Regions from separate parts of the Paenibacillus sp. FSL R7-277 genome, predicted to be linked through region 2. Evidence: riboswitches for the same ligand, from Rfam matches in the RefSeq annotation. Region 2 holds a riboswitch; the other holds the start of a gene.
What was found. A riboswitch is a leader RNA that binds a small molecule or an ion and turns the genes downstream of it on or off. The one in region 2 is predicted to bind S-adenosylmethionine.

Region 1: it holds a riboswitch for S-adenosylmethionine, as region 2 does, so the genes downstream of both, metA (homoserine O-acetyltransferase MetA) here and C173_RS02325 (methionine ABC transporter ATP-binding protein) in region 2, are expected to answer to the same signal.

The regions. Positions count from the first base shown of each region.
Region 1 is NZ_ASPX01000008.1:63,503-68,977, forward strand. Features, by position in the region: gene C173_RS03270 (aminotransferase class I/II-fold pyridoxal phosphate-dependent enzyme) at 1-301, opposite strand, end outside; gene metA (homoserine O-acetyltransferase MetA) at 350-1,267, opposite strand; SAM riboswitch class I at 1,384-1,515, opposite strand; gene corA (magnesium/cobalt transporter CorA) at 2,042-2,977, shown strand; gene C173_RS03285 (HRDC domain-containing protein) at 3,148-4,164, opposite strand; gene C173_RS03290 (ROK family protein) at 4,333-5,214, opposite strand.
Region 2 is NZ_ASPX01000005.1:50,108-55,582, reverse strand. Features, by position in the region: gene C173_RS02340 (UbiD family decarboxylase) at 1-864, shown strand, start outside; gene C173_RS02335 (Cthe_2314 family HEPN domain-containing protein) at 891-1,637, shown strand; SAM riboswitch class I at 1,730-1,865, shown strand; gene C173_RS02325 (methionine ABC transporter ATP-binding protein) at 1,966-2,982, shown strand; gene C173_RS02320 (methionine ABC transporter permease) at 2,982-3,641, shown strand; gene C173_RS02315 (MetQ/NlpA family ABC transporter substrate-binding protein) at 3,700-4,575, shown strand; gene C173_RS02310 (NifU family protein) at 4,758-5,006, opposite strand; gene C173_RS02305 (YuzB family protein) at 5,089-5,343, shown strand; gene C173_RS02300 (NAD(P)/FAD-dependent oxidoreductase) at 5,370-5,475, opposite strand, start outside.

The sequences.
Region 1 (5,475 bases), on a different contig from region 2:
AGTCCAGCGATACAATGAGATGGTCCCCTTGTCCAAACAAAGTGAACACTGTAGTCAGTGCAGCCATACCGGAGGCACAGGCGAAGCCGGCATCCCCGGATTCCAGGGCCGCTGCCGCTTCTTCTAGGACAGAGCGGGTAGGATTTTTGGTGCGGATGTAGTCAAAGCCTGTGCTCTGTCCAAGCCGCGGGTGACGGAAGGCCGTCGCATGATAAATCGGGTAATTAATGGCCCCGGTGGCGGGGTCCTCCATTGAACCAATCTGTGCCAGTCTGCTCTCAATTCTCAGTTTCTCATCCATCTCCATTGCCTCCTGATTAATTACTTCTATTAAGAATAAGTCAACCTCTTAGATAAATGCCCCGATATCGTAAGGAGTCTCCTGGTATACATAGTAATTGAGCCAATTAGCGAATAATAAGTTAGCATGGGCGCGCCAGACTGCCGGCGGTGTGCGTGTCGGATCATCCTTGGGATAATAGTGCTTCGGCAGGGCAACCTCCAGCCCCTTGGCGATATCCCGGTCATACTCCCATTTTAAGGAGAAGGGATCATACTCCGAATGTCCGGTGACAAAAATCTGCTTCCCGTCATGCGTAGCCACCAGGTACACCCCGGCTTCCTCGGATTCTGCCAGAATCTGCAGCTCCGGGTTCTGCTCAATATCTTCACGGGAGACGTCGGTATGGCGGGAATGCGGAACATGGAACACTTCATCGAAGCCGCGCAGCAGCTTGACATTATTATGGCTCATTGTATGCGGAAACACTCCAAAGCATTTGTCCGGCAGACTCACCTTGCGCACGCCGAAGTGATGATACAGCCCTGCCTGCGCCGCCCAACAGATGTGCATGGTCGAGGTTACATTTTGCTTGCTCCACTCAAAAATCACTTTCAGCTCTTCCCAGTAGTTGACATCCTCGAACTCCAGCTGTTCTACGGGAGCGCCGGTTACAATCAAGCCGTCGAATCGGCGGTGGCTGATCTCATCAAAGGTTTTGTAAAAGCTCTTCAAATGCTCTGCCGAAGTATTCTTCGACGTATGGGAGCTGGGGTGCAGCAGAACAACATCCACCTGAAGCGGGGAATTCCCGATAAGGCGCAGCAGCTGGGTCTCAGTAGTTTCTTTGGTAGGCATCAGGTTCAGGATGGCGATCCGGAGAGGACGGATATCCTGATGGAAGGCCTGGCTTTCATCCATTACAAAAATATTCTCACCGGATAATACTTCTTTGGCCGGCAGGCTGTCGGGAATTTTGATAGGCATTGCTGTTCACTCCTTAACTGAAATGGGGTTCCACTTGGTGGTTCAACCTGAGGCAGGGTAGCGAAAAAAGACCTTTCCCGGGCGAGAAAGGTCATATCATGCAGTCATATGCGCCTCTCTCATCTGCCAGAGAACTTCCGCCGGACGAATAACGCCCTGCAAAGCTTCCGCAAGAATTAGCACCGTGCGTTCACACGCCGGTTGCCGGGTTTCATCGGGCTAGTCCCTCCACCTGCTCTTGATAAGATTTAGCTGTATTCAGTTGAATAACCTTAAGCATCTGAACGATGCTTTTTCTTAAATTTCACTTTAAATCATGAACCTCCTTTTCGTCAAGTCCATACAATGCTGAAGGGGCCTTATAACAGAAAACAATTTCTCTTGTAAGAGCCATATCCCGGCGTTATACTAGACAAGTGTTTCAACCAAGTGGAAACGGCTTTGCCGTCCCTTTAAAGGACGGTACCGTTTCAGCGAGAAATATAAGGATAAGGTATCGTGTGAAACCTATACATTCTTATATTTCAAAAAAAACGGCGAAAAGAAGAGGTGAGAGAACAATGGAAGGCGACCCGGGCTCGCGAATAAGCGTGCAGAATGAACAACCACACAGGATTAACATCAGCTTGCCGGCGGCGGGAGCCCTTTTTCTTCATGCTCTCGGACCGTCTTTTGGCCTTCGTCCATGATTGTACCACCGGCCAAGCTGATTTTTTCCGTGTGCTGAAATTAGCATACCCCTGGAGAAGACCAGGGACATAAGGAGTGAATCAGATGAAAATCCGGCTGGTGAATGCAGGGGTTTTTACGCCTGTTGACAACATTGAAGAAACTTTAACCGCCCCTGCTGAGGGGTTCTACTGGATTGATGCGGATGTGGAGGACCTTGTAGAGCTTCAGCCTATATACGGCCTGCATGATCTGGCTGTGGAAGACTGTCTAAGTGAAGAGGATCAGCGTCCGAAGCTGGAGATTTATGAGAGTCATTATTTCATCGTGGTGAACAGCATCCGGTTCGATGATGAGGAAATCTTCCTCCGTGCACTCAATGTATTCCTTGGCAGACATTTCATTATTACCGTTACGAAGCAGAAGATCCATGAACTGCGTGTCCTGAAGCCCGTACTGTGGGAGCAGGAGGTCAGTACGCCTGACCGCTTCCTGTATCTGCTGATCGACCTCGTTGTCGACAACTTCTTCTCGGTCGGTGACCGGATTGAAGCGCGGATCGAGAAGCTGGAAGAAGACATCCTCATGCATACCAAGAAATCGCATCTGAGCGAGATCATCGGTCTGCGCAGTGAGATTCTCTGGCTGAAGAAGATGCTCGGCCCGCAGAAGGAAGTTATCAACACACTCAACAAGAAGGATCTTCGCCTGATCGACGATCAGCTGCAGAAGTATTTCAGCGATATTTATGAGAATGCGGTCAAGATCTCTGAGACCTTCGAAACATACCGCGATCTCATGGGCAACTTGCGCGAAGCTTATCAGTCCAGTATTGCGAACCGAGCCAATGAAATCATGCGTGTATTTACAGCAATTACTACCATATTCATGCCGCTGACCGTGATTACCGGAATCTACGGCATGAACTTTGACAATATCCCGGAGATCCACACCGAGTACGGCTACTATGGCGTCATTGCCGTTATGGTGACGCTAGGCTGCGGAATGCTAATTATCTTCCGTAAGAAGGAGTGGCTATGAAGCAGAGCGGACGAATACGAAGGACGAAGGCACCGTATACCCGGCTACCGGGACTCGGAGAGCCTTCGTCTTTTTGGTATGTCACCAGTATGTAATGCGTCTGCGCCGATCAGGAATTCCGGTCATCAGGACCGTAGATTGGGACTGATGCAGGCCATCAGACTCAATAATTATTGAGGGGTAACTATCCCTAACGCCGCCGGATGCTCCCGCCGGAAGCGGATGCGGATCAGCCGCAGGCGTTCGTAATACAGATCAAGTCCGTCAGCAGGTACGAAGTTGTCGCCGTAGGCTTTGTAGAGGACAGGCTTCAGGAAGTTGTCGCCGATCAGTTCATAGGCTGTCCAAATATTGTTCTGTTCTTCGGGACTCACCTCTCTCAGCTCCAGGGCAATAAGCTTCTCGGCCGAGTAGCCGTCCTTCTCCAGCTCCTCTACCACTTCAAGCACTTCACGGCGGGAAACTCCGCTAAGCACTCTGAGCTGCTCCATCCCCTGTCCCTCTTCAATCCCCTGTAATAGAACGCGCCGCAGTCTCAGCCGCTCCAGCTGCTTCTTGTACTTAAGCTCCTTCTGCTTATAGTGCCAGGATACGAAGCTCTCTTCGTCTATGGCATGATTCACCCAGCTTAGCGGAAAATCATGCTCACGCTCAGCCGCCGCGGTGATGCTAAGCCAGTCTGCACCATACTGTGAGACTTTGCCTTCACCCACACCCGGGAGCTGCAGCAGCTCCTCCTCCGTGCGGGGAAGAAATGCGCTGATCATGCGCAGCAGTCGGTTGCTGGCCAGGATATAAGGCGCCTTCCGCTCACTGGAGGCCTTCCCTCTGCGCCAGGAGCACAGCTCCTCGAAGATGGCTTCATTCCCGTATTGCTCACTGTAATACTGCAGCTTAAGCTGCTCCTGGCTGCGGCTGCTGAGGTTATCGTCATCATGAAATACCCCGTCAATCAGCGGGCGGTAGCCATCCCCCATCTTCACGGCAAGCTCGTGCCGGTAAACACACAGCATCTCATTCCATGATCCGCCTTCATACCACAGGCTGTCGCCCGTCTCCTCTTCGCCGGAGAAATCACGCCAGCCAAGACGCCACTGACCCTCTTCCTCTCCAATCCACAGCTGGGCAAAATTCTCTTCGTCCATTCCTGATCTTCTGCACAAACGGTTCATAAATACGATCTGCATATGAATCCCTTCTTTCGTCGTCTTACAGTACGCATGAGCGCTCTGAACGCAAAAAAAGCACCTCTCCCACGACATTCGTGAAAGAGGTGCTTCCTCTTAAATGCTATACTGTTAAAACCTAGAATACCATATATTACGTAACAGTCAATCTCTTTTTGACAAAATATCCTACTTGCGGTCTAAAGCCAGCTTGGCCAGACCCAGTGCTCCCGACAGACCGGCGTTATCTCCAAGCTGCGGAGGCACAATGTAGCTGCCAATCTCTTCATTGAGCGCTGGATGCTGCACATATCCGCCGAGCAGCTCCTGCAGCTTGGCATGGATCAGCGGGAAGAGCTGGCTCTGCTTCATCACACCGCCGCCCATTACGATCTTCTGCGGCGAGAGGATCAGCACATAGTTCATAAGAGCATGAGCCAGATAGTGGGCCTCCATCGCCCAGGCCGGATGATCCGCAGGCAGCTCGCCCGCGGGCTTACCCCAGCGCTTGCCGATGGCCGGACCCGCCGCCAGACCCTCCAGGCAATCGCCGTGATAAGGGCAGAAGCCTTCGTAGTGGTCCTCGGGATGACGACGGACCAGAATATGGCCCATCTCCGGGTGGGACAGACCGTGAACGAGCTTCCCGCCTACCACAGCACCGGCACCAATCCCGGTGCCCACCGTGATATAGAGACAACTGTCCAGCCCTTGCGCTGCTCCCCAGGTGTACTCGCCCAGCGCTGCGCCGTTTACATCTGTATCAAAGCCGATCGGAACCCGGAATTGCTCCTCCACGGCTCCAACCAGATTATATCCGCCCCAATGCGGCTTCGGTGTGGTTGTAATATATCCATAGGTGGGGCTGCCGATAACAGGGTCAATCGGTCCGAAGGAACCGATCCCGATAGCCTCCACTGATTTTCCGCTGAAATAATCCATTACCTGGCCCATAGTCTCCTGAGGAGTAGCCGTCGGAAAGCTCACCCGGTCGATAATCGTCCCGTCCTCATTCCCGATACCGCATACAAACTTCGTTCCCCCTGCTTCAATCGCTCCCAACAATTTCACTGCAGCGTTCCCCCTTCTCCTGATGCATCCATATGCTGTTGCTTCTGATAATTTCGATAGACTCCTGAGATACGATAAATACAATGATAGTTTCCTGCGCTGGAACTTGCCCGTTGACCAGCCCGAGCGCATTAATGAAGCGTTCTCTTGTCCTATTATACGTATCAAATATACGTATGACAAGCGGTTGACATACAGTATGAATAAGTGATTTGCTGATGAGGCTTAGGCCGGATTGAACGGGACGGGGGGGTAGTTGGA
Region 2 (5,475 bases):
CGCAAGGACGCCATCTACCCGGCGACCATCACCGGCAAGCCGCGCCAGGAGGATTATTATCTGAAGGATTATTTGCAGCGGCTGCTCGCTCCAGCCTATCCTCTGCTGATCCCTTCGGTCAAAGCGCTGTGGTCCTACTCCGAATCCGGTTCGCATTCACTGACCTCAGCTGTTGTGAGGGAGAGCTATCCCCGTGAGTATATGGTGTCAGCGTTTCGTATCTTAGGGGAAGGTCAGCTCTCCTTAACCAAATTCCTGCTGCTGACTAATGTGCAGGTGGAGCTAACGGATTTCCCCAAGCTGCTGGAAACTGTGCTTGAGCGCTTCAATCCGCAATCGGATCTGACGATCTTTGCCAATACCTCCATGGATACACTGGATTATACCGGACGTAAGCTGAATCATGGCAGTAAGGCGGTGATGGCGGGCATCGGCAGCCCGGTCCGTCAGTTGCCAAGGACTTATACAGAGGGTCTGCTTCCATCAATCACCGCCGCTGTGCCTTATTGCGGAGGATGTTTAGCCGTTTCCGGTGCATCCTATGAAGAGGACCCGGAGCTGCCGGAGCGGCTGGTGGCTGCCTTCAAGGAGAGGGAGACCGCCTGGCCGCTGATTGTGCTGGTGGATCAGGCGGAAGAGGCGGTCAGCACGCAGACCTCCTTCCTGTGGACCGTATTCACCCGCTTCAATCCGGCGGATGATATCTATTCGGCGGCCGGGGTACACCGGGGCAGCGTCAGCTATACACTGCCGATCATTATAGATGCCCGGATGAAGCCGGGATACCCGGAGGAGCTGGCTCCGAGCGAGGATATTGCGAAGCGGGTAGATCGCAACTGGAACCGTTATTTTCCTCTGGCGTAGAAGTGAATTTTAAGGAGGGTCAAAATATGCTGCGGACGTTACTTGGAGAGCCGCCCCGCGTGAACAGCGGTGTGCTGGCTGAAGCTATGGAGTCCATGGCGAAGGCAGCCTCCATGCTGCGCAAGGAGATGGCGGCACATGAAGACCATGACCATGAATACCGCAAGCTGGAAATTTGGACACGCGGCCTGATCTCCTCTCTGGATGAGCTGGAGCAGAGCTGGTTCGCAGCAGCCTTTTTCCGGAAGTCAGTGATAGCCGGTTATATGGACGACATGTCGTCCACAGAGCAGGGGGAGTACGCCAGATATGTGTATTTCTACAAGGATGGCTTCATCCGTGTCTTCTCGCTGCTGGACAAGCTGGGCACGGTGCTGAATAATCTGTACAATCTCAATACAGGCAAGGTGAAGACGCATTTCTCTTATTTCACGGTGCTGAGGCAATTTCAGCTGCTTCACCCGCATCATCCGCTGGCGGAGAAGCTGGAGCGAATCAGGAATTCCTACCGGGAGCCGGTTGAGAATTTGCGCAAGCGGCGCAACGCTGAGATCCATTACATGAACGCGGAGATGACCGACGACCTCTGGCAGCGTCACCAGGGATTGCATGACAAGATTCGTCTGGAGGATCTCGACAGCCACCTGGAGGATTTGAAGCAGAGCCTGGAGATGGTATGCCAGTCACTGGCCGCCGCATACAGCTACGGGAATGAACAATGGCACAAGAACAAAGCGGCCCCAGGCCCGAAATCCGGACAAGCCCGTCCGTAAAAACTTACCTTTGACAAAAATCTTGAAACTGAATTATACTTAGGCATACATTAACTTCTGACAGGATACGGAATCTATAACTTCATACTATGATCTTATCGAGAGCGGCGGAGGGATAGGCCCGATGAAGCCCGGCAACCGGTTTGAATACAGCCTTACGCTGCATCCAAATGTCATGGTGCTAATTCCTACAATGCCGCCGGACTCGGGGGTTTTGGCAGATGAGAAGGCATTGTCATTATACACACAGGGCCTCTTGCGATCTGCATGGATCGTAGGGGGTCTTTTTTGCAATGATGGAAGCTAGAACAGAAGGGGGACGCAGCGGTTGATAGAATTGAAGGATATAACCAAGGTGTATGGCAAGGGCAGTAAGCAGGCAACTGCACTCTCTGCGCTGAGCCTGTCGATTAAGAAGGGGGAAATCTTCGGGGTGATCGGTCACTCCGGGGCCGGCAAAAGCACGCTGATCCGCTGCATTAATCTGCTGGAACGTCCGACTGCGGGCGAGGTGTGGGTGGACGGTGTCGAGCTGACAGCGCTCAGCCAGGGACAGCTGCAGGAGCAGCGGCGCAAGATCGGAATGATTTTTCAGCATTTCAACCTGCTCTCATCGGCTACAGTCTATGATAATATCGCGTTTCCGCTGCGGCTGATCGGAGCCGTAAGGAACGAGATTGAACAAAAGGTTAAGGAACTGCTCGCCCTGGTCGGGCTGGAGGAGCACTGGAATAAGTACCCGGCTCAGCTATCCGGCGGACAGAAGCAGCGTGTCGGAATCGCCCGGGCGCTGGCAAGTGATCCGGATGTTCTGTTATGCGATGAGGCGACCTCGGCGCTTGATCCGCAGACGACAGACTCCATTCTGCGCCTGCTGATGGATATCAACAGCAAATTCCATCTGACCATCGTGTTGATTACCCATGAGATGCATGTCATTCAGAGCATCTGCGACCGTGTTGCCGTGATCCATGGCGGCGGTATTGTGGAGCAGGGTGAAGTGGCCGAGGTCTTTCTGAAGCCGAAGCATGAGGTTACCAAGGAATTCATCCGCAGTGAGACCCAGTCGGACGGACCGCTCCGGCAAGCGATTGATGCTGTACAGCCAGGTTACACGAAGTCGGTCAAAATCACTTTTCTCGGACAAAAGACTTACGGGTCGACGCTCTCACAGGTGGTTCAGGGAACCGGGGTTCACTTCGCCATTCTTCATGGAACCATCTCTACGATCAAGGATGTTCCTTACGGCCAGCTGATCGTCCGGTTCGAAGGACCTGAGGGTGCGGTCGAAGCCACGCTCACTGAGCTCATAGCGCAAGGTCTTGATGTGGAGGTGATTTTGTAATGGACTTTAGCACAATTAATTGGGAAGAAATGCTGGAAGCTACGATTGCTACACTCAAAATGATCGCTATTTCAGGAATATTCACAATAATCCTTGGTTTACCGCTTGGAATTGTGTTATATTTATGGGGCAAGTCAAATAACGTTATTATCAGGGTGGTTTACTCGGTATTATCCTTCGTTGTGAATATCCTGCGTTCGGTTCCTTTTATCATTCTGATGGTTGCCCTGATTCCGTTCAGCAAGGCCATTATGGGCACTTCGATTGGTGTGCTTGGAACGATTCCGGCACTGGTAATCGGCGCGGCGCCATTCTTCGCCAGACTGGTGGAGACGGCACTGCGGGAGGTTGACCGGGGAATTATTGAAGCGGCGCAGGGCATGGGAGCGTCCACCGGGCAGATCGTTATGCGCGTGCTGCTGCCGGAGGCTCGTCCGGGTCTGCTTGCCGGTGTAACCATTACTGTTGTGACCCTTGTCTCGTATACCGCAATGTCCGGCATGATCGGCGGCGGCGGACTGGGTGACCTGGCGATCCGCTACGGATATTACCGCTATGAGAAGGAAGTCATGCTTATCTCGGTAGCGCTGATGGTGATTCTGGTGCAGCTGCTGCAAATGGCCGGTGACCGGCTGGTAAGACATTTTACACGGAAATAAGGTACGTCCACATATAGCCTTATTCAATAAACCATATGGATTAGAGGGGGATTTACAGATGAAAAAAGTACTGCTTACATTCTTCAGCCTGACCTTGATATTGGTGCTTGCCGCTTGCGGAAACAACAAGGCGAATAACACCACGAATTCTGCTGCGACAACGGCACCTACAGAAGCGGCTGCTGCAGAGCCGACTACAGAGCCTGCTGCGGACCCGGTAACCCTGGTGATTGGTGCTTCTCCTGTACCGCATGCGGAGATCCTCAAAGCGATTGCCCCACTGCTTGAAGCCCAAGGCATTAAGCTGGAGATCAAAGAATTCACAGATTATATTCTTCCCAATACACAGCTTGCCGAGAAGCAGCTCGATGCGAACTTCTTCCAGCACAAGCCTTACCTGGATGATCAGAACACCAAGAACGGCACAGATCTCGTATCTGTAACTGCTGTTCATGTAGAGCCATTTGGCGCCTATTCCAAAAAGATCAAATCGATCGATGAATTGGCAGAAGGTGCGAAGGTTGCGATTCCGAATGATGCAACGAACGGAGGCCGCGCCTTGATTCTGCTGGCGAAGAACGGTCTTATCAAGCTGAAGGATGACACCAATATTGCTTCCACCAAAGCGGATATCACCGAGAACCCTAAGAAGCTTGACATCATTGAGCTGGATGCAGCCATGCTGCCCCGTCAGCTGGATGAAGTGGACCTGGCGCTGATCAACACCAACTTCGCACTGGATGCCAAGCTGTCTCCTACGAAGGATGCGTTGTTCATCGAAGGCGGAGATTCCCCGTATGCTAACCTGCTGGTAGCCCGTCCTGACAATAAGGATTCCGATGCCATTCAGAAGCTGGCAGCAGCGCTGACTTCCCCGGAAGCGAAGGAATTCATCGAAAAGCAATATGACGGAGCAATTATCCCGGCATTCTAAGCTTAAGCCTAGGGAAGCGGAATAATCTAATGAGACCAGAAGAAGCCCGTAGCCAGAAATGGCTGGCGGAGCGGCTTCTGGTCTTTTTGAATCGCCGGGTGGTTGATCCTACAGACGAAATCCTCTATAATAAAAAAAATCCCGGCCTCTTAGCGGAGGCCGGGATGGTTTATGAAACGGGATTAGAATACCTGAACGACTTCTTCCACGCCTTCTACTTCTTCAATCAGGGCGCGTTCGATCCCGGCTTTTAGCGTGATCGTGGAGCTTGGGCAACTGCCGCATGCACCCATAAGCTTCAGCTTAACGATGCCGTCTTCAACATCAATCAGTTCCACGTCACCGCCATCGCGCTGCAGGAACGGACGAAGTTTATCAAGGACTTCCAGTACTTCATCGTACATGGTTGCGCTTTGTACATTCTCACTCATTTCTCAATCACTCCTTTCGTATGTTTATTATAGTACAAAAAGTTAAAAAATAAAATGGTTAAGGCAGAATAGGGAGATCATCATGAGACCAATTATAGAATTCTGTGCCAGCAACATCGGCCACGGCACTGAACCGCTCAAGCTTAAGCTGGAGCAAAACCCTGAATATGATGTAGTGGAGTACGGCTGTCTGAACAACTGCGGAGAGTGTTATCTCCAGCCGTTCGCCATGGTTGACGGGGAGATCATTGAGGCTGATTCCCCCGCTGCTCTGGAAGAGGCCATAGAAGCCGCTATACGAGAGGCAGAGGCCTGGGACAACCTGGAGATAGACTAAGCCGCCTGGATTCAAGCCGGGATTCTTTAGCCGAAATGGCGTTTGGACATCCACAGGACGCCGCTCTTCAGCAGGCGCGGAACCCGGCCCATGACGGAGCGGCGGCCCATCAGGCCGAAGCCGGCATTTTTA